DNA from 3 places in the Paenibacillus sp. FSL R5-0766 genome. Region 2 is predicted to be linked to each of the others. Evidence: riboswitches for the same ligand, from Rfam matches in the RefSeq annotation. Region 2 holds a riboswitch; each other region holds the start of a gene.
The links. A riboswitch is a leader RNA that binds a small molecule or an ion and turns the genes downstream of it on or off. The one in region 2 is predicted to bind S-adenosylmethionine.

Region 1: another riboswitch for S-adenosylmethionine. It lies ahead of metA (homoserine O-succinyltransferase); the one in region 2 lies ahead of MKY66_RS24660 (methionine ABC transporter ATP-binding protein).
Region 3: another riboswitch for S-adenosylmethionine. It lies ahead of mmuP (S-methylmethionine permease); the one in region 2 lies ahead of MKY66_RS24660 (methionine ABC transporter ATP-binding protein).

Annotation. Positions count from the first base shown of each region.
Region 1 covers NZ_CP150227.1:1,968,555-1,976,049, forward strand. The annotation lists gene MKY66_RS08995 (HRDC domain-containing protein) at 1-894, shown strand, start outside; gene corA (magnesium/cobalt transporter CorA) at 965-1,900, opposite strand; SAM riboswitch class I at 2,352-2,475, shown strand; gene metA (homoserine O-succinyltransferase) at 2,712-3,629, shown strand; gene MKY66_RS09010 (PLP-dependent transferase) at 3,654-4,841, shown strand; gene MKY66_RS09015 (aminotransferase class I/II-fold pyridoxal phosphate-dependent enzyme) at 4,838-6,010, shown strand; gene mqnC (cyclic dehypoxanthinyl futalosine synthase) at 6,252-7,388, shown strand.
Region 2 covers NZ_CP150227.1:5,686,809-5,694,303, reverse strand. The annotation lists gene MKY66_RS24680 (DUF2515 family protein) at 1-573, opposite strand, end outside; gene MKY66_RS24675 (thioredoxin family protein) at 716-1,060, shown strand; gene MKY66_RS24670 (heme A synthase) at 1,579-2,502, shown strand; gene MKY66_RS24665 (Cthe_2314 family HEPN domain-containing protein) at 2,668-3,384, shown strand; SAM riboswitch class I at 3,521-3,662, shown strand; gene MKY66_RS24660 (methionine ABC transporter ATP-binding protein) at 3,789-4,820, shown strand; gene MKY66_RS24655 (methionine ABC transporter permease) at 4,821-5,480, shown strand; gene MKY66_RS24650 (MetQ/NlpA family ABC transporter substrate-binding protein) at 5,556-6,395, shown strand; gene MKY66_RS24645 (DUF2167 domain-containing protein) at 6,519-7,478, opposite strand.
Region 3 covers NZ_CP150227.1:6,033,820-6,041,314, reverse strand. The annotation lists gene MKY66_RS26230 (Ger(x)C family spore germination protein) at 1-885, shown strand, start outside; SAM riboswitch class I at 956-1,057, shown strand; gene mmuP (S-methylmethionine permease) at 1,150-2,562, shown strand; gene mmuM (homocysteine S-methyltransferase) at 2,540-3,607, shown strand; gene MKY66_RS26215 (FtsX-like permease family protein) at 3,691-6,093, opposite strand; gene MKY66_RS26210 (ABC transporter ATP-binding protein) at 6,096-6,854, opposite strand; gene MKY66_RS26205 (ATP-binding protein) at 6,958-7,495, opposite strand, start outside.

The DNA.
Region 1 (7,495 bases), 3.3 Mb from region 2:
CGCTACGAGGAAGGAGAGCGTGAGGATAGCATATGGTATGAAGGGACTTCTTGGGAGGAGCTGCTTCATATTTACCGTCTTCAGCTTGCCATACAGATGAGTGAGGGGTACCGACCGCAGTTGCAGGGGTTATTTCATGAGAATGATGATCTGAAATCACGCAGTTATGGTGGACAGCGCCTCCATTGTTACAGTGAGTTATACGGCAATGAGCAATTATATACGGATCTGTGCACATGGCGCAGGAAGAGAGCTGTGTCTGACCGGAAGGCACCGTATTTTGTTGCAACGAATCGTCTGCTGCGTTTGATCAGTGCCTTTGTTCCGCAATCGCTGGATGAACTGATGCAACTGCCGGGCGTAGGAGAGAGCAAAGCGACTGAGTATGGTACGGAATGGATGGAGATTACAAGCGGATTGGAGCGTTCAACGACATTCCCGCTGGACTGGGTATTTACGGCGCTGAAGGAAGAAGAGTATGAGAGTTGGTTATACAAGCAGAAAGAGCAGAAGTACAAGCAGGAACTTGATAAGTTCACCACGCGTAAGCAGGTGCTTGAAGGCATGAAGGAAGGGTATACGTTAGAGGAGATTGTTAATCGATCCGGATTATCCCGACGCGAGTTGGTTGAGCTGTTAGAGGCACTGGATCATGAAGGTTATGACACCGATTGTCTTCTTGATGTGGAGCTGGCAGTGATGCCAGAGAACGAACAAGAGGCCGTATGGAGTGCGTATGAGGAGCTGGGAGATACGTTCCTGAAGCCAGTATTACATAAGGTGTATGGAGGAGAGAAACCGGATGGAGGAAGTCTGGAGCAGGTCTATGAAAGACTGCGCATGATTCGAATCCGCTTCCGTCGGCACGCAGAGACAGAGAAGAATGTTGGTTAATAATCAGAAATGAAAAAAGACAAAGCGTTTCTCCAGGAGGAACGCTTCGTCTTTTTTATTTCGTACGAGTTCATACCCAGTCTTTCTTGCGGAAAATGAAGAACATGCTCAGGCCCAGAGTAACCATCAGGCCAATCACAACAAAATAGCTGTATTTCCAGTTAAGCTCTGGCATGTTCGTAAAGTTCATGCCGTATATACCGGTAATGACCGTCAGCGGCATGAAGACCGTGGTAATGGCGGTAAATACACGCATGATCTCATTCGCCCGGTTCGCAATACTGGATTGGTAGGCTTCTCGCAAGTTGCCCATCAGGTCGCGATAAGTCTCAAAGGTTTCAGATATTTTTACAGCATTCTCATAGATGTCACTGAAATACTTTTGCAGTTGATCATCGATGAGACGCAGATCTTTTTTGTTCAGGGTGTTAATGACCTCTTTCTGAGGTCCAAGGACTTTTTTCAGCCACAGAATCTCACTGCGCAGCCCGATAATTTCATTCAGATGTGACTTTTTGGTGTGCATCAGAATGTCTTCCTCAAGCTTCTCGATCCGTGCTTCAATTCGGTCACCTACGGTGAAATAATTATCAACAATCAAGTCAACCAGCAAATACAGCAGACGATCCGGTGTACTGATTTCCTGTTCCCACAGGATGGGTTTCAGTGTACGCAATTCGCTGACCTTTTGCTTGGTAACACTAATAATGAAATGTCTGCCGAGAAACAGGTTGACCGCACGTAGAAATATCTCTTCATCATCGAAACGGATGCTATTAATCACAATAAAATAATGGTTCTCATAAATTTCAATCTTCGGACGTTGTTCTTCGTCACTAAGACAGTCTTCCACAGCCAGATCATGCATCAAGAACAGCGGCTGAAGTACCGCCAAATCGTCTACGTCTGCATCAATCCAGTAAAAGCCTTCCGCTGGTGGAGTCAGCGCCTGCTGAATGTCGTCCACCGGAATAAATACACCGTTGTTTACCAACCGGATTTTCATCGTTAATCTACTCCTTCTGCACCCGCCAACTTGGCGGATATTATCATTATGGGCGCAAAAAGAACAAATCAGCCGGTCGGCAGCGGAGCCTGGAGATCAGGGCTGCGTTCACTATATAATCAAACGGAAGTCACGTCCCGCTGCCGGCATGCTGATGTCAATTCTCTATGCAGTTTGTCGGAATTCGGCTGCCAGTCAGGCCTCGGGTCGCCATCCATTTAATATGTCACCTCTCACATAAGGGTTTATAACACCTTGTTTAGTATACCGCTGGTACAAGGTGCTTTCAAGCGCAAAAATGTGTCTATTTCGCGCCCTGAGGCAGTGTATGACAACGGATGATGAACGGTTCCGATCTGGGAAGCAGACATCGAACTGCATCTTGACGTGAGGGCATTAATGTAATAAAGTAGACGGTGAACCATATTAAATTACAATCTAATACAGCGAAATCTTATCAAGAGTAGGTGGAGGGACTGGCCCGATGAAACCCGGCAACCGGCGGTATACCGCACGGTGCTAATTCTTGCAGCGACTAAGTGTCAAGTGGCACTGTTGTAACTGAGAGATGAGAGAGGCGCATATCTTTTTTACATATGACCTTTCTCGAAATCCGAGGAAGGTCTTTGTTATATGCCCCGACTTCTCAGCAGTGATTTTCGCTAAGGAACTTGAGGTTGTTTTTAACGTTGGATGAAAGAGAAATTCAATGTTTTTACAAGCTCAAGGCAGTCTATAACTGTATTGATGTGAAGACATCAAGCCAGGGGTGGCTGCATCTATCTATGCACAAGGAGGAGTTAGACTTACTATGCCAATCAAAATACCCGATACTCTGCCAGCAAAAGAAGTACTTGAAGGAGAGAATATCTTCGTCATGGATGAAACTTCTGCATATCAGCAGGATATTCGTCCACTCCGTATCGCTATATTAAACCTGATGCCCACAAAGGAAACGACCGAAACACAATTGCTTCGTCTGGTGGGAAACACGCCTATTCAGGTGGATGTCGTTCTCGTACATCCCAAATCCCATACGTCGAAGAATACGTCTCAAGAGTATTTGGATCTGTTCTATAAAACCTTCGATGAGATTGAGCACCGCCGTTTCGATGGAATGATCATTACAGGTGCCCCGGTGGAACAGATGGATTTCGAAGACGTGAACTATTGGAATGAAATCCAGGAGATCTTCGAATGGACCAAAACCAATGTGACTTCAACCCTCCACATATGTTGGGCTTCCCAGGCAGGTTTATACCATCATTTCGACGTACCCAAGGTTGCACTTGATGAAAAGTGTTTTGGCGTTTTCCCACATACCATCAATAAACCACATGTTCCGTTGCTGCGTGGATTCGATGAAGTATTCAACGTTCCACATTCCCGTCATACGGAAGTGAGACGCGAAGATATTGAAAAGAATGAGAATTTAGAGATTTTGGCTGAATCCGAGGAAGCGGGGATCTTCCTGGTTGCTACCAAAGACGGCAAACAGATTTTTGCCACAGGACATGCCGAGTATGACCCGTTCTCATTAAAGTGGGAGTATGACCGGGATACAGCCAAAGGGTTGGATATCGCATTGCCTAGACATTATTATCCGAATGACGACCCTTCCCGTGTGCCACCGGCTACTTGGCGCGCTCATGCCAACTTATTATTCTCTAACTGGCTCAATTACTATGTGTATCAAGAAACACCTTACGATATTGGCCCGCAAATCTAATCGAGATTACAGGAGGATGCAGCAATGGAAGACAACAACAAGTTGAAAATCGAAAGCCGCTTAGCACAAATTGGGTCCATCAATGAACCGGTAACAGGCGCCATTAACTTTCCGATCTATCAATCCACTGCGTTTCGCCACCCGAAGCTTGGACAAAGCACGGGGTTTGATTATATTCGTACGACTAATCCAACCCGTAAAGTATTGGAAGAAGCCGCCGCAGCGCTGGAGTCCGGTGATGCAGGGTTTGCCTGTAGCTCGGGAATGGCCGCGCTGCAAACGATCTTTGCCATGTTTGGTCAAGGGGATCATCTAATTGTATCGCTGGATCTGTATGGTGGAACCTATCGTCTGCTGGAACGTATTCTTTCCCGTTTCGGCGTAACTGCTAGTTATGTGGACACGAATGACCTTGCAGCACTGGAGAAGGTTCGTCAGCCGAATACAAAAGCTGTATTTATTGAGACACCAACCAATCCGCTGATGATGATCACCGATGTGCAAGCCGTAGCTTCCTGGGCGAAAAGTTACAACCTGTTGACCATTGTTGACAACACGTTGCTGACTCCATTTTTCCAACGTCCGATTGAACTGGGTGCCGATATCATCATTCATAGCGCTACCAAATATCTGGGCGGACACAATGATGTGTTGGCCGGTCTAATCATTACCAAAGGTGAGGCGTTATCTGCAGAGATGGCGTTCCTGCATAATTCCATTGGAGCGGTATTGTCTCCAAGTGATTCCTACCAGTTGATGAAAGGTATGAAAACGCTGGCTCTTCGCATGGAGCGTCATGAGCACAATGCACTTACTACTGCTAAATACTTGCTTGAGCACCCAGCGGTGGTTGAAGTGTATCATCCAGGTTTATCCGATCATCCGGGGTATGAGATACAGAACAAACAATCCACGGGTAACACAGGTATCTTCTCTTTCAAAGTGAAGGATGCACGTTATGTTGAACCGTTGCTGCGTCATATCAAACTCATTGCTTTTGCCGAAAGTCTCGGCGGAGTTGAATCACTTATGACTTATCCGGCAGTACAGACTCATGCGGATATTCCGCTTGAAATTCGTGAAGCCGTAGGTGTGGATGACCGTCTGCTCCGGTTCTCCGTAGGCATTGAACATGCAGATGATCTGATTGCAGATCTCGGCAATGCTCTGACAGCTGCACAACAAGAAGTGGAAGGAGGCGTGCACTCATGAGTGAGTCCAACAACAAGCCCAATTCCGAGTTGAAATTTGATACCAAGTTGCTCCATTTTGGAGATGAAATTGACAAAACGACTGGAGCCTCCAGTGTACCGATCTATCAAGCATCAACCTTCCACCATTTTGATATCTTCAATCCGCCTCAGCATGACTACAGTCGTTCGGGTAATCCGACACGTCAGGCTTTGGAAGATTACATCACATTGCTGGAGGGCGGAGCACGAGGCTTTGCCTATTCTTCGGGGATGGCTGCGATCTCAAGCGTATTCATGATGTTCTCCGCAGGGGATCACATGATTGTAACGGAAGACGTATATGGAGGTACCTATCGTTTACTTACTTCCATATTAAGCCGTATGCAGATTGAGACAACCTTTGTAGACATGACCAATATAGATGAAGTAAAAGCGGCACTCAAGCCAAACACCAAGGCAGTTTATATGGAAACACCTTCCAATCCCACACTGCGAATTACGGATATCGCTGCTGTAACTGACTGGTCGAAGGAACATGACCTGATCACGATTCTGGATAACACCTTTATGACACCTTACTATCAGCGTCCAATTGAGCTTGGTGTGGACATCGTCGTACATAGTGCTACGAAGTTTCTCGGAGGTCACAGTGATGTACTGGCAGGGTTAGCCGTTGCTCGCACGGAATCACTTGGCGTACAATTGAAACAGTTGCAAAATGGACTTGGAACTGTTCTCGGGGCACAAGAATCCTGGCTTCTGATGCGCGGGATGAAAACCTTGGGAGCTCGCATGGCTCATAGTGAACGGAGTACAGCCAAACTGGCGGCATGGCTTAATGAGCGCAGTGATATTACCGCTGTCTTTTATCCTGGACTTGAGGATCATCCGGGCCGTGAGGCACATGAGAGCCAGTCCACAGGATATGGAGCTGTCGTTTCATTTGACGTCGGTTCAGGTGATCGCGCAAAAGCAGTTCTTAACCGCGTGAAGCTCCCCATTGTTGCTGTAAGCTTGGGAGCTGTGGAGAGTATTCTGTCCTACCCAGCGATGATGTCTCATGCGGCAATGCCGGCTGAGGTCCGCCGTGACCGTGGCATTACAGATGGGTTGCTGCGCTTCTCTGTAGGTCTGGAAGATATCGAAGATCTGATTGTAGATTTGGAGCAAGCACTTCAGGAATCCTAGCAAAAGTGGATGATCGAATACGCCGATGCGTATCACTTAAGTTCGAACTAATTCTTTTCCATATGTAAAAATTTTTACTTATTTTTAAAGCACCTGTACATAAGGTGCTTTTTTTCACATGTAACCTGTGTTACGATATGTGGAGTACAGAAATACGATGTTGCCACCAGAACTTGCTTCTCTTGAACAAGTTGGGACGGATCGTTATATAATTTCTCTTCATGAGGGAGGCTTTTTTACGATGAGTACGGTAGACCGTATCTTAGATAAAGCCCTTCGGGGCGAACGTTTGGACTTGGAAGACACGATTCAGCTATTTGAATCCAATGAAGTGGACAAAATCGGGGCAGCTGCTAATGTCATTATGAAACGCATGCACCCTGAACCATACAGAACATTTGTAATTGGGCGTAACGTCAACTACACAAACGTGTGTGATGTGTACTGCCGTTTTTGTGCTTTCTATCGCAGACCTGGTTCGGATGAAGGTTATGTGCTTCCGGACGAAGTTATTTTCCAGAAGATTCAGGAAACGGAAGATGTGAATGGTACCGAGATTTTGATGCAAGGTGGAACGAATCCAAACTTGCCTTTCAGCTATTATACAGACCTGTTGAAAGCCATCAAAGAGCGTTTCCCAAACATCACAATGCACTCTTTCTCCCCAGCGGAGATTATGAAAATGGTTGAAGTATCCGATGGCCTTACATTGGAAGAGGTTGTTCGTGCCATTCACGAAGCTGGACTGGATTCCTTGCCTGGTGGCGGTGCCGAAATTCTGGATGATCGCACACGTCGGAAAATCAGCCGCTTGAAAGGTTCATGGCGTGACTGGATGGACGTTATGCAAACTGCACACCGCATCGGTATGAACACCACGGCAACAATGGTTATCGGCCTTGGTGAATCGATGGAAGAGCGTGCACTGCACTTGCTCCGTGTACGTGAAGCACAGGATGAATGTATTGCGAACAAGTATGATTCCGAAGGTTTCCTGGCGTTCATTCCGTGGACGTTCCAACCGGATAATACAAATCTCAAACTGGAGCGTCAGACTCCGGAAGAGTACTTAAAGACTGTTGCCATCAGCCGCCTGGTGCTGGATAATATCAAGAACATTCAATCCTCTTGGGTAACGATGGGTCCCGACATCGGTAAGAAGTCCCTTGAATTTGGCTGTAATGACTTCGGTAGCACGATGATCGAAGAGAACGTTGTATCTGCTGCTGGTGCAACTTACAAAGTTAACATTGAATCCATTCTGCGTTTGATTCGAGAGTCCGGTTATATTCCGGCACAACGTAACACCCGATACGAGATTGTACGCATGTTCGACGAAGAGAATGCCGTGCATGAAGATTTCGTAATGCAGAACTAATCCTGTTTATTTGAATACTATTCCCATAAATGCTGATCGGTAGATTAGTATTGATGAAGCCAAGCCCGCTGACTACTCCGTTTGGAGAGACGGCGGGCTTTTTTTGA
Region 2 (7,495 bases):
CCGGCGACTGTTCATATACAGCAGAAGCTGGGGATAGGCATCCTGGAAAATGAGTGCATTGCACCGCTCCAGCAGTCGGTACATATGCTCGCGATCGCTTTGATTCTGTAGATTATGCATTAAGTCACTCTGAAGATCTGTCATGTGATATCCGCCGTTACGAGAGACCATATGGGCCAGCAGTGCCCAATGCAGTTCGGGATATTGCTCATAACATTCCAGATAGGCTGCCGTGCGGGTGATATTACTCCGATTGTGCTCCTGGGTCAGTGTCTTAATCTCTTCCAAGATGATGCAATCTTCTTCGCAGACGAGTGCGCTTTGAACCTGGTCCGTGCGTGCAAAAGACTTGCTGCTGGCAGGTAACAAACGCTCCACCTCAGACTGTAAGGCAGCTGCCGTATCTGTATCCCACTCGATGTCACGCAAAGGGTGACGAAGCTGTGCAGAAGCTTGCCATGCAGCCTGTTTGCCACGCCAGATTTCCCGGGCAGCACCCGGAATGGAACGGACCATCTGCAGGAGGGACCCGTGATGTTGTTCGCTGGAAGAATCGGTTCTGGTGGAAGTCATGATGTGACATCCTTTCATGATGTTCTGGGTTTAAATTTACAGACCATGTGGTGTATTCTAAGTATGCGCTGATTATTTGACTTCCACTCGCCAATTTGCTTCACTTAGGGTAAGACAAGGTACAGAAAGGGAGATGAACTGAATGGAACAGATTACTTCCAAACCTGCTTTTGATGTAGCCATCCAATCCCCACGTTTGACGATTGCCGTATTCAAGGCAGACTGGTGTGGTGATTGCAAATACATCGATCCGTTTATGCCTGAGGTTGAAGAGAAATATGCACGTGAACTGACCTTGATTGAGGTCGACGTGGATCAGGTTGGGACGGTTAGTGAAGAACAGAATATTCTTGGCATCCCAAGCTTTGTGGCGTATACAGATGGCCGTGAACTCGTACGGTATGTGAACAAGCTGCGCAAGTCGAGAGAAGAGATTGAGCAGTTCCTGGATCGCGCAGTTGAAGTGTACAACACGATCCATAAATAATGTTATATAAGTTCGATAAATGAATATTTACACAGACACTCCGATGACAGAATAACCTTTTGATCGCTGTTATCCCCAGATTTCTTTGATCCCTTTTATAAAGGGGAAATCCGGGGATAAAGGCGAACGCTTCGCTTCTTCAGGCTATTTCTGTCCTCTCCGTTATTGTGTAAATGTTTCATTGAACTTATATAAAAGTATGACAGGTTCATGTTGTAAAAGGGTATACTAGATGAAACGCCATTTCTCTTGAAATAGGGAAATGGCGTTTGTGTGTTCAGAATTCTGTTTAAGACACAATTCAACTGGCATATCCTTCAATTACATAACCCCAATGACCTGCTGGTCATTATTTCACCAGACGTTAACATTTTGTCACAAAGCGCGACGTCAATGAACATTTTATCCGGTATAATGAATTTAGTTGTGAAATAAGTGTCAAAGTACCGAAACAAGCGGAGAATATTCTTCGCCATCTTAAACCAACAGCGGGTGAGAAAAAATTGAAACACTTAACTTTGTTTAAATGGTTAACCGTATTAACCTGTCTTGTCATGTTTCTGGCCACTTTTGGTGGAGGCATCGTAACCAAAACGGAATCAGGCCTTGGCTGCGGAACAGAATGGCCTTTATGTAACGGAAAACTCGTTCCCGCACATACTGTGGCTTCACTCATTGAATATTCCCATCGCGCTGTAAGTGCACTGGCTGGACTGTTGTCCATTGCCTCGTTTGTGGCTTTTCTGCGGTTTGGCAAATCACGCCGTGACCTGCAATTGTTTTCTTTCTTAACTCTGGTATTTGTTATCGTCCAGGGAATCATGGGGGCTTTTGCCGTAGTCTTCTCCCAATCTTCAGCAGTCATGGCACTGCATTTCGGCTTTGCACTGATTGCTTTTGCCAGTTCCCTAATGATGGCGCTGGGCATAAGGCAGGAGGCCAAAGATGGCGGATTGGAGCGCCTGAATAAATACCCTCGGGTCACTAAAAAATTCAGGAATCTGGTCTGGTTCTCCACCATTTACACATATCTCGTGGTATACACGGGTGCATTTGTGAGCCACACGGATTCTGCCGGTGGATGTTCCGGATTTCCGCTCTGTAACGGGCAGATTATTCCTGAGCTTTCGGGTGGGGTAGCGGTTGCTTTTGCTCACCGTGCAGCAGCTGCGTCGCTCGTGATTGTTATCGCAATCCTGGGTCACTTCGCTTACCGTAATCATCCGGACAACAAGGAAATGCGTACTCTGGGTGTGGTATCCGTTGTTCTCATTCTGATGCAAGTAGTCATTGGTATTTTCATGATGGTGACAATGAACCGTCCGGAAGTATACATGTTCGTAGCTCTTGCTCATATGCTGGATATCGCCATATTGTTCGGAGTCTTAACGTATATGAGTTTCCTGGTGTACAAGCTGCATCGCCCGGCTAATCGTTTTTAAATATGAAAGTCCACCATCCAGTGATGTACATCATTGGACAGGTGGACTTTGTTTGATGTCAGGGGGATCAGGGCAACCTATGGCAAGCAGCAATTACACGGAATGGATGATGTGTTACGTTTACGGTGATGAATTCTTGTTGATTTGGAAAAGAGGAGGTTAGATATGCTGCGAACGTTGTTGGGGGAAAAGCCACGTATAAACGAAGGTAAATTGAAGGCAGCGATGGACGCAATGGCGCATACGCTTGAGCTATTTCAACGACAAATGCATGTGGACCATGATCCCACGCATGACTATCGGAAACTGTATGTGTGGACTCAGGGACTCATCTCCTCACTGGATGAACTGGAGCAAAGCAGTTTCGCTGCTGCTCATTTTCGTAAAAAGGTCGTTGCAGGTTCAACGGATGATATGACGCCGACTGAAAAAGCCGAGTATGCCCGATATGTTTATTTCTACAAAGATGGCTTTATCCGCTGCTTTGCCATTCTGGATAAAGTGGGCACGGTATTAAATGAAATATTCCAGCTGAATACTTCCAATACCAAAGCGCATTTTTCTTATTTTACGGTGTTAAGGCAGTTCGATTATGCGAGGGAGCATCATGATCTTGCGTTGCAATTAATACAGATCAAGGACTCTTATCGTGAACCGATGAGCAAGCTGCGCAAGCGACGTAATATGGAAATTCACTACATGAACTCAGAAATGCACGATGACCTGTGGCAGTTACACCAGACCTTGCAAGGTAAAGTGAAATTGGAGGATCTGAATCAGCATGTGCAGGAAATGCGTCAGGGCGTGGATATGGTCTGTGAAACGTTAACAGCCTCTTATCGTTATATCAACAAAATATGGAAAAGAAATAATTCCCTTTGACAAATCGGAATACTTGGAATATACTGAGTTTCAATCAGAATGTTACAGTGACAAAGATTGAACTGATATTTCAAAAGTTACGTTCACATTATAAAGCATAAACTACATGAACTTATAAAATCCTACAACAACATATTTCTTATCGAGAGCGGCGGAGGGACAGGCCCGATGAAGCCCGGCAACCGATTTGTAACGACATGATACATGTATCATTCGTTATAGATGTTAGGTGCTAATTCCTACAAAATGGTGCGAGACACGATTTTGGCAGATGAGAAGGTATATTCTTTCACGTAAAGAGCCCTCTTTGTATCTGCAAAGGGCTCTTTTTTTGTACTTTAAGGGGAGTTTTCCTTTAGATCGGGTAAAGATACATGTAGGTGGTTGGAAAGGGGCAAGTGCGATTGATTGAATTAAAAGGTTTAACGAAAACGTACGGCAAAGGGGCAAAATCTACAACAGCGTTGTCCGAGCTGAATTTGAGCATCCAAAAGGGTGAAATCTACGGAGTGATTGGCCATTCCGGAGCGGGCAAAAGCACATTGATTCGCTGTATTAATTTGCTGGAACGGCCTACGGAGGGTGAAGTATGGGTTGACGGAATCAACCTGACTGAACTGAGCAAAACCGAATTGCAGCAACAGAGACGCAAAATCGGGATGATTTTTCAACACTTTAATCTGTTATCCTCGGCAACGGTATATGACAATGTAGCTTTTCCACTAAAACTTGTGAATACACCCAAGGAAGCCATTGATCGCAAAGTGAAGGAAATGCTGGCACTGGTTGGTCTGGAGCACCATAGCAGCAAATATCCGGCTCAATTATCGGGTGGCCAGAAACAACGTGTAGGGATTGCGAGAGCACTTGCAAGTGATCCGAATGTACTTCTCTGTGATGAGGCTACTTCGGCACTTGATCCGCAGACGACCAATTCAATCCTGAAGTTATTGCTCGACATTAACGAAAAGTACAACCTTACGATTGTGCTGATTACACATGAGATGCATGTCATTCAGAACATCTGTGACAAGGTGGCTGTCATTCATCAAGGCGGCATTGTGGAACAGGGACCTGTAACAGAAGTGTTCCTGAAGCCGCAACATGCGATTACGCGGGACTTTATGATGCGTGACCATGAAGCTGGACTTGCTCTGGAAGAGACCGCTCTGGCGAATGGCGTTGAATTGCAGGCAGGTGTTGCTTCCAAACTTGTGAAGATATCTTTTCTGGGTAACAAAACATATGAAGCGATTTTGTCCAGAACGGTACGTAAAACGGGAGTGGATTTTGCCATCCTGCAAGGTACAATCTCTACGATCAAACAGGTTCCTTATGGACAGCTGACCGTTCGGTTAGAGGGTGATTCATATGCGATTGATCGGACGATATCAGAACTAACCGCTGAGGGACTTGATGTGGAGGTGCTTCGTTAGATGGATTTTTCAACCGTACGTTGGGAAGAGGTTGGTAAAGCTTCCATAGAGACACTGCAAATTTTGGGTGTATCAGGCTTGTTCACCGTAATTTTTGGTTTACCGCTCGGAGTACTGCTGTTCATGACAGCTCGATCTGCTTCGATCAAATCACGGACGGTGTACATTATATTGTCCTTGATTGTGAATATTTTGCGCTCAGTCCCATTTATCATATTGATTGTTGCTCTTATTCCATTCACTCGTTCACTCGTCGGTACAGCTACAGGAGTGTTAGGTGTTATACCACCTTTAGTTATTTCAGCAGCTCCTTACTTTGCTCGATTGGTGGAGACGACATTGCGAGAAGTTGATCGGGGTGTCATTGAAGCGGCACAGTCGATGGGTGCATCGACCGGACAGATTGTAAGACGGGTATTACTGCCTGAAGCTTTACCTGGTTTGGTTGCTGGGATAACCATTACCATCGTTACGCTTGTCTCTTACACCGCGATGGCGGGTATGGTTGGTGGTGGAGGTCTAGGAACGTTGGCAATCAACTATGGGTATTATCGTTATCAAAATGAAATCATGATCATATCCGTAGTGTCGATGATCATTCTAGTGCAAATTCTCCAGATGGCTGGAGATCGCTTGGTTACATTTTTCACCAGGAAATAACACATAGATAACATGATGGTTATGCAATAATGCGGACGCCACATGACAAAAATGATTAGAGAAGGGGTTTTACACATGAAAAAATGGTCTTTTGCTCTACTTAGTCTTATGTTGATTGCGGTTCTCGCAGCTTGCGGAAACAACAAGGACGCCGATAGCGGCGCAGACAATCCAGCAGGTGCACCACGCACGGTTGAATTGAAAGTTGGAGCTTCCCCTACACCACATGCAGAGATTCTGGAAAGCATCAAGCCTGAACTGGAAGCACAAGGTATTCGTCTGCAAGTCGTTACATTCAACGACTATGTACAACCTAACCAGCAACTTGCTGACAAAAAATTGGATGCAAACTTCTTCCAGCATCAGCCTTACCTGGACACAGAGAATAAAGAACGTGGATTCAACCTCGTTTCTGTAACACCTGTTCATGTTGAACCTTTTGGTGGATACTCCAAGAAGATTAAGTCTTTGGATGAATTGGCTGACGGCGCAAAAGTAGCAATTCCAAATGACCCATCCAATGGTGGACGTGCACTGTTGTTGCTGGCGAAGGAAGGTATTATTACGCTGAAAGACAACACAAATATCTCATCTACGATTCAAGATATCACAGCCAATCCGAAGAACCTGGATATTATTGAACTGGATGCAGCCATGATGCCTCGTCAATTGGATGAAGCGGATCTGGTATTCATCAACGCTAACTATGCGCTTGAAGCGAACCTGAATCCGGCGAATGATGCTTTGCTGATCGAAGATCTGCAAGGTAACCCATACGCAAACATCCTCGTTTCCCGTGAGGACAACAAGGATGCAGATGCAATCCAAAAACTGGCTGCTGCTCTGCACTCCGAAGAAGTGAAAACATTCATCAAAGAACGTTATAAAGGTGCAGTTGAACCTGCAACTGAATAATTCACAATATGTATGATATGATGTGAAGCTATTAACAATAAGCCGTATATCTCTCCAGAAGAGATATACGGCTTATTTTATGTTTTCTAAGTGGGTGCGTGCTGACGTGGGGATCAACATAAGTCAGAGTTTTTCCGATTTATCCGCGTTGGATGGACGCCCAGATTGGCGGTAGTAGGATAATTCATTCTGATCAGCATACTGCTGTTCATCAGCTTCTTGCAGGTACGTCCTCTCGGAGGGAGAGAGTTTCTCTTCTTCTCCGTGTGAGCTTTTGATCTTGTATCTGATCCAACCGATTAACCCAAGGACGACAACGAGGATCAAAGCCCATCCCTTTTTGAGCAAAAGAAGAGCACTGAATTTCTGGGAAGTCGTGTACCCGATCCCGCCCATCAGAAGACTGTTGAGCCCTATGGTGGATGTTTTGTCAGTCGAAGCATTGTACTCCTCGTAGGTATATCCTGCATTGATACTAATTTGATTAAGGACAGTTTCCTCGAATGCCTGGCGGCTCTGTTGAAAGTTGGCCGTATCTGTAACCAGAATGGCTGTAATGTACCCTTCACGCGTCAGGAGTTTTACATTGTAATTGACCATGGCTTGCTGATCAGCGTTCTTGAAACCAAGGGAGTAAACCAACTGATGTTTGGTACTGTCATATGCAGGTTCGATTTCCCACCCCGTTATGTACGTTCTATATTCAGGATCAAGTTCTCTGTTATCTTCTTCTGTGCCTCTGATATAACTGCTTAATAGTTCTTCGGCACTCAAATTCTGATCGTCATCATGGATATGACCTGTTTTCACGTACTCAAACACAACATACCACGAGCCAAATTCACTATTGCTGGTTAGGCTTCCGATTTCATTCCCATTAGGCTTTCCATCACTGTTAAGTATCGAGCGTTGGGTATTGGCCTTATCCAGATAGGAATGGCTCTCAGGGACTTCCAGGGTGGCCTTACCGTCCAGAGAGACAGATGCTGGTCCAGTAATCCAATCATACTCATCAGGTGCTTGTTCAGTCTCATTTGCGGCTGATACCTGTAAGGCACTAGAGACTGTGAATAAACTCAACATTAAAAGTGTAAGAAATG
Region 3 (7,495 bases), 350 kb from region 2:
ATCTTTCGTCAGTTTGCACTAAGGCGAGATCGTCCACTTATCGGACATCATCTAAAGGTCATCGTTGTCTCTAAGGATATTGCCAAAAAGTATGGTCTGGATCAGATACTGGATTTTGTCCTTCGGGATAACGATATTCGTCCAAATTGTCTGGTGCTGATTAGCCATCATCGCGCTATTGATGTACTGACTTCAGATGATCCTTCCCAGATTCCAGCATTTTATCTTACAGGAATTACCGGTAATTCGTACTTGTCCAATAAAATCCTGGACCCTGTTTTGCTCTCCAAATTAGATGCACAAATGCAATCTGGTTCCAGCTTCTTGCTCCAAAATGTACTGAACTTCAACGGAGAGGACAAATTCTCCGGTGCCAGTATCTTTAATGGGAAAACGACCAAATTCATCGGTGAACTCAGCCAAACGGATCTAGAAGGGCTATCGTGGATCAGACCTAAAGAAAAAGGAGGCATCTTGAAGACATATAATAAAGCAGGATTCACTGTTGTATATGAAATGAAGAAGAAAAAAACAAAAATAATTCCAAAAGTGGTTGGCGATGATATTTCATTCCATGTGAAGACCGAATCCGAAGGCTGGTTGATGGAAGATTGGCGTTCGCCCGAAAGAGAGGAAAAAGGGGATTATCTTAGAGAACTAGAAAAAGAATTTGCTGAACTGGCCGAACAACAGATTCGCCAAGTGTTATACAAACTGCAGCATACTTATAAAGTAGATGTTGCGGATTTTCGGGATAGCCTGCGTATCAAGGAACCTAAGACATGGAAAAGAGTCAAAGACGATTGGGATAACATTTTTAGTACCGTGCCAATCACGTACGATGTGAAGATTACCATCACCAATCCGGGGTCTTCCACCGAATAGCGATGTGTTTCTTTTATGATTTAAATGTTGACACATTCATGATAGATCGCTATATTAGTAAAAAATCATTTTCTTATCCAGAGAGGTGGAGGGACTGGCCCTTAGAAACCTCAGCAACAGATCTGAAGGATACTGTGCTAATTCCAGCGGGTGAAAGCCTGATAGATAGGAGCGTTTGTTTTTATTTGTCAGTAACGGCGCACTCTTTAGGCAGAGTGGGTCTTTTTTGTTTTTTCTGGATGAAGAAGTAGGGGAGCAGCAGGTATGGAGAACAACAACGACAAAGGCCATTTTCAGCGGAAAATGCAGGCACGGCATGTGGTCATGCTCTCTCTCGGAGGAGTTATTGGAACGGGATTATTCCTCAGCTCAGGTTACACCATTCAGCAAGCGGGACCACTGGGAACCATTTTGTCCTATCTGATCGGAGCCATCGTTGTATATCTGGTGATGCTCTGTCTAGGTGAACTGTCTGTTCATATGCCAGAGACGGGAGCATTTCATAGTTATGCTGCCAAATATATCGGACCGGCAACAGGTTACACGGTAGCTTGGTTGTACTGGTTAACCTGGACTGTTGCGCTTGGCTCCGAATTCACAGCCGCCGGATTGCTGATGCAGCGCTGGTTCCCATCGGTGAACGTATGGATATGGAGCGCGGTTTTTGCACTGATGATCTTTCTGTTTAACGCTTTAACGGTGAAATTATTTGCGGAATCCGAGTTCTGGTTCTCATCTGTAAAAGTAGTGACTATCGTAATCTTCATTATTATCGGTGGCGCAGCCATGTTTGGGTTCATTCCCATGGCGGATGCTGAACCGGCTCCATTTCTATCGAATATTACCGCATCCGGGTGGTTCCCTCATGGGGCTACAGCGATATTGATGACCATGCTTGCTGTAAACTTTGCCTTCTCAGGCACCGAGTTAATCGGCATTGCCGCGGGTGAGACGGAGAACCCGGAAAAGACGATACCAAAGGCTATTCATACAACGCTGTGGCGTTTGGTTATTTTCTTCATCGGAACGATTATTATCTTGTCGGCCTTGCTACCCATGTCGGATGCCAGTGTACTGGAAAGTCCGTTTGTAGCGGTAATGGAACGGGTGGGCGTACCTTATGCAGCAGATATTATGAACTTTGTTATTCTGACGGCGATTCTCTCTGCTGCCAATTCAGGCCTATATGCATCTTCACGGATGCTCTGGTCTCTGGCTGACAAAAAAACGATCTCTCCGTGGTTTGCCAAATTGACCAAAAGCGGGGTACCCCTGAATGCACTTCTGATCAGTATGGTAGGTGGTGCGCTGGCCTTGCTGTCCAGCATCATTGCGCCAGGTACGGTGTATATTACGCTGGTTTCCATTTCAGGTCTGGCTGTCGTTGCGGTATGGATGAGCATAAGCGCTTCCCAATACATGTTCCGCAGACAATATATCCGGGAAGGCCATGCGGTCAAAGATCTGGTCTACCGCACACCACTCTATCCGGTGGTACCGATTGTTTCATTTATATTATGCCTGGCTTCATGCATAGGTATTGCTTTTGACCCGACGCAGCGAATTGCGCTGTATTGTGGGGTTCCGTTTATCGCAGTATGTTACGCTGCTTATTATCTGACAGAACGTGTGAATAAGAAAAGAGGACAAGTACATGACGCAAGCACAACAGACTAACCCGATAGAACAGATCCTTCGTGAACATCCGGTCATGATTCTGGATGGAGCGTTGGCAACGGAACTCGAACAGCATGGATGTGATCTGGATGATCCACTATGGTCTGCTCGTGTGTTGCTTGAGAATCCGGATGTTATTGTTCAGGTTCATGCAGATTATTTTCGAGCAGGAGCCGATTGTGCGATTACATCCAGTTATCAGGCAACGGTGGATGGTTTCAGCAAGAGAGGAATTGGAGAGCAGGAAGCGTTGGATCTGATCCGCAAGACGGTGGAACTGGCTGCACAGGCGAGAGATGAGGTGTGGGCAGAAGTGCAGAGTAGACTAGTAGGGAGAGAAAGCTCGACAGGTCAGCTTGTAGAAGCTCCTTCGGTACGTTCCGAGGCCGTGGAGAATGAGGAGCATTTAACAGAACGTACAGGGGATCGCGAAGCAGACAGTCTTCGTCCACGTCCAATTATTGCTGGGTCCGTTGGACCGTACGGCGCCTATCTGGCGGATGGTTCTGAGTATGTGGGTCATTACGGCGTGTCGGATGAGACGCTTGCCGCATTTCACCGTCCGCGTATGGCGGCGCTGCTTGAAGCGGGTGCTGATATTCTGGCGTTTGAGACCATTCCATCCTTGCAGGAAGCACAGGTGCTGGTTGATTTACTGAAGGAGTTTCCTCATGCGTATGCCTGGTTATCTTTTTCTTTAAAAGACGGGACAAGCATCAGCGAAGGTACACCGCTTGAGGTATGTGCACAGAAGTTTGGCTCCGAGCCGCAGATTGCGGCGATTGGCCTGAATTGTGCTCCGATGGAAGTGGTGACGGAAGCAGTGGGCATTTTGAGCCGTGCGAGCGACAAACCTGTTATTGTGTATCCGAACTCGGGAGAAGTATACGATGCAGTGACGAAGACGTGGAGTGGACAGGGTACTTGTGGCAGCATGAGGGACGCATCGGAGCAGTGGGTTGCTGCGGGCGCGCAGATTATTGGCGGCTGTTGCCGCACTACGCCACATCAGATTGGTGCACTTGCGAAGAAGTGGCGGAAATAGTTCATATCATGATAATAAGCCCTTCCACATCCTATAGAGGTGTGGAAGGGCTTGTTTTATTGTGTTAAGGCATCCTTATTACATTATTCGATAACCAGCATACGTGGCGATGCTTCCCGAATGATTCTTGAAGAGAACCATGAGCCAAGACTGGCTGCAATGATGCTTAGACAGGTGAACAGTACCATTCCACCCCAATGCAGGATCAGTGGAAGTTGTACGATACCATAACCGGAAAGGATCATTTCGAGTAGAAGAGGCAGCAGATATACGCCGACGAAAATACCCAGTATGGCTCCCACGGAGGACAGTATGAACATTCCCATGGTGAGCGACAACCGGATTTGGCGAGATGTCATTCCCAGCGATTTGTATATTCCGTACGTTCTGCTTTCTTTACGAATATTGATTCTACAGGTACTGAAAATAATGATGAACGTCACAGTGATAAACAGCAATCCAATCAGGCTCATCGGATAGATCAGGATGTTCGCGGCTTCCGCGTAAACCGAATCAAGCAATGTCTTCTGAGTGACTACTGAAGCAAAATCTTTAAATTGCTCATTTAATTCCGAGGCAACCTTACCCACTTGTGCCATATCGTTCACATTGATGAAGATAACATCAAATGCACTATAACCGGGGTTCACACTTCTCATGGCATCAATGGTGATTCTGCCTGAAACAGACATGTTGGCGATCGCTTGATAGATGCCTGTGATGAGGAATGTACGCTTTTCTCCTTCAATATAGATATCGATAAGATCACCGAGATCTTTATTTGATGTTTTGGCTACACTTACACCAATGGCAATTTCATTCGCATGTTGTGGGTTAACCCCTTTTAACGTTTCGAATCCAAGTTCCTGATAACTCCCGTCCAGTACACTCAAGTTGAGACTGATGGATTGGCCCTCTACTGATGCCAAAGACTCCGGGCTAATTACACCCGTTGTGTTCCCTTGCCAGCCTGCATTACTAATCCGTGTATCCTCTTCTAACGTTTGTTTCAATTCAGTCTTTGGAAAGGTACCTTTGTTCACGACTACTGCTGCGATATTGGAATTGTCATATCCCCATTTAGCTGCGGTCTGTTCAATTCCGGTTATACTGGTCAGCAGAACATAACCTAGAACAAGTACGGAGGAAGCCATGGTGGTTAGCAGGAGTGTTAGAACAGAGCTTTTGGTGTTTTTGAACACATGTCGGAATCCAAGCACGGTGGTCACAGGCAGTCGTGTAAATCCGATCCAGTGCGCCCATGGCGAATTCATTTTCCCAGCCATCCGGCTGTGATCTGTCTCCGACATACCATAACGAATAGCCTGCACGGGCTGTATGCTGCGTGCCTTTCTGGCAGATAACACAGTGAACAGAATCACTAGAGCAAATAGTAGTACGCCGGCCAGTATGGCCGCATCCAATCCTTGGACTGGAATGTTCTGATTCCCCACTCGAAGAGAGGATACAGAAATATTAATGATCCATTTGGATATCCATATACTGAGTGCAAGTCCTGGGATAATGGCTACGATGGATAACAATGCATATTGAATAACATAGGTGCCTATCGTTTTTCGGGAAGTCAGACCTAGTGATTTGAGGATTCCTATCGTTCTGTAATTGGCCAGGATGGCATCTGCAATCGTAAACCCGATGGTCATCAAAGCGATGGAGAGCATGACAACACCCATGAATATCATGATGAATCCAATAACCTGATTGATGATCAGATAGAAAGAGGCAATCGCCTCGAACTCCATTTTGGATTCCAGAAACGGAATACCTGTCTCACGATTGTATCGTTCCCAATACACCGAATTCATGCTGTAATCGTTAAAATGGATGCCCATCATACGATTCTCGTTGCCAGTAAGTGTAGCGAGATCATGTTGATAATCGGTAGGATTCATCCAGACCCGTGCTGTATTGGAGAAGGGTGCCCCGTATGGTACATCGATCACAATACCCGATACATTCAATTCGAGTGTGCTTGAGCCGGTTTTGAAGCCAATGGTATCACCTACCGAAATATGATAGGTAGTTGCCATGGACGTTGGAATCCAGACGGAGCCTTGTTCGGGCACTGTGTCGGGCGTTCCACTTGAGAAAATTAGTTCATCCACACCCCAGGGCGGTGGAGGCGTATTAAACATGTACAGGTAGATGTTAGGGATGTGAGTTTCATTCAAAATGATGCCTGACAATGTACGATACGTTAGCAAAGGGGACACCTGAACTCCATCCTGAGAAGCCCACCAGTTGTGCACAGCGTCAGGGTCATTGAGCCCTTTTTCAAACGTCAGGATCTGATGAGATCCATGAGTTCGGGTATGCATTTCATAAAACTGATTGCCTGTGTTCGCCAGAATGACAATAGCTGTAGATACAAGAAGTGTCGAGAGAAGCAGGAGCAGCGCAATCAGCGCATTTTGTATTTTGTTCCTACTCAGATACGACAAGCTAAGTTTAAACATGACCGCCATCGTTATTCCTTCCCCGTAACCAAAGCGAAGATAATCGCTTCACGATCCTGAATTTGATGTTCGTCATAGGTGTCGAACTCAAGGATTCCGCCAATCTTGCCGTCCAAAATGTAGATCAGGCGATCAGCCCGACAGGCGGCCTTGATATCATGCGTCACCATAACAACGGACTGTCCTTTCTGGTTGAGATCCGTAAGGATATCGAGAACAGCTGTGCCGTGTTCCATATTCAAGCTTCCGGTCGGTTCATCCGCAAAAATGATATCCGGCGAATTGATCAAAGCCCGTGCAATGGCAGCTCGCTGCTGCTGTCCTCCGGAAGTTTGGGAGGGGAGGCGGTTACGCTGTCCATCGATATCCATGGCATTCATCAGCTCAGCAGCGCGGGATTGGATGTCCTTCGTTTTGTTTCCAGCGATATATCCCGGTAAAGCAATGTTCTCTTTGATGGAAAGGTCTGGGACGAGATTGATGCTCTGATAGATATAACCAATCCGGCGGGTGCGGAAGTCGGACATTGCCCGTTCACTGTAAGCGTCAATCCGCTGGTCGCGAAAATAGACCTCACCTGCTGTGATCTGGTCCAGTCCGCTTAGCAGATATAAGAGGGTTGATTTGCCAGAGCCAGAGTTACCCATGATGACCGTGAATTCTCCTTCATAGATGTCGAGATCAACATTACGGATGGCATGATATTGTTGACTTCCGCTGTTGTACGTTTTGCACAGATTCTGTGCACGGATAATCACTTTTTTGGACAAGTCGAATCACTCCCGAGTGCAGTATAGGATTCATTCTAGAGGAGGGATGTTGAGGAAGCCTTATCAAATTATGAATAAAGTATTACAGCTGTGTAGTGTGGGCTCAGCAGATCGGCAGATAGAACCGGAAGGTTGTACCTTGTCCTTCTTTACTAGTAAAGGAAATATGGCCTCCATGTGCTTCAATAATGCTTTGGCAGATGGAGAGACCCAGCCCTGTACCTTCCTGAACACGTTGTTCTGCATGGCTCGCCTGGCCTCTGAAGTAACGCTGGAAAACAAACGGCATGTCCTGTACACGTATTCCCTGACCCGAATCGGCAATCGTCACTTTCAAGTGCCCGGATTCCAGTTCCATATCAATACGTATCGTGTCTCCTGGAGCTGTATGCTTGAGGGCATTGGCGGCAAGATTGGAGATCACCTGTTCAATTCGAGTGGGGTCGATAGCGATTAACACATTGGGGATGTAATTGGGTTCTTTATAGATAAGCCCCTTTGTTAGGACAACATGTTCAATCGGTTTCAACATCGTCTCCAGTATAGGCCCGCTGTACATTTCATGGGTTTCCACCGAAATTTGCCCCAATTCCTGAAGTGCATGAACCAGCAGATCCTCCACAAGGCGTGCCGTTTTATCC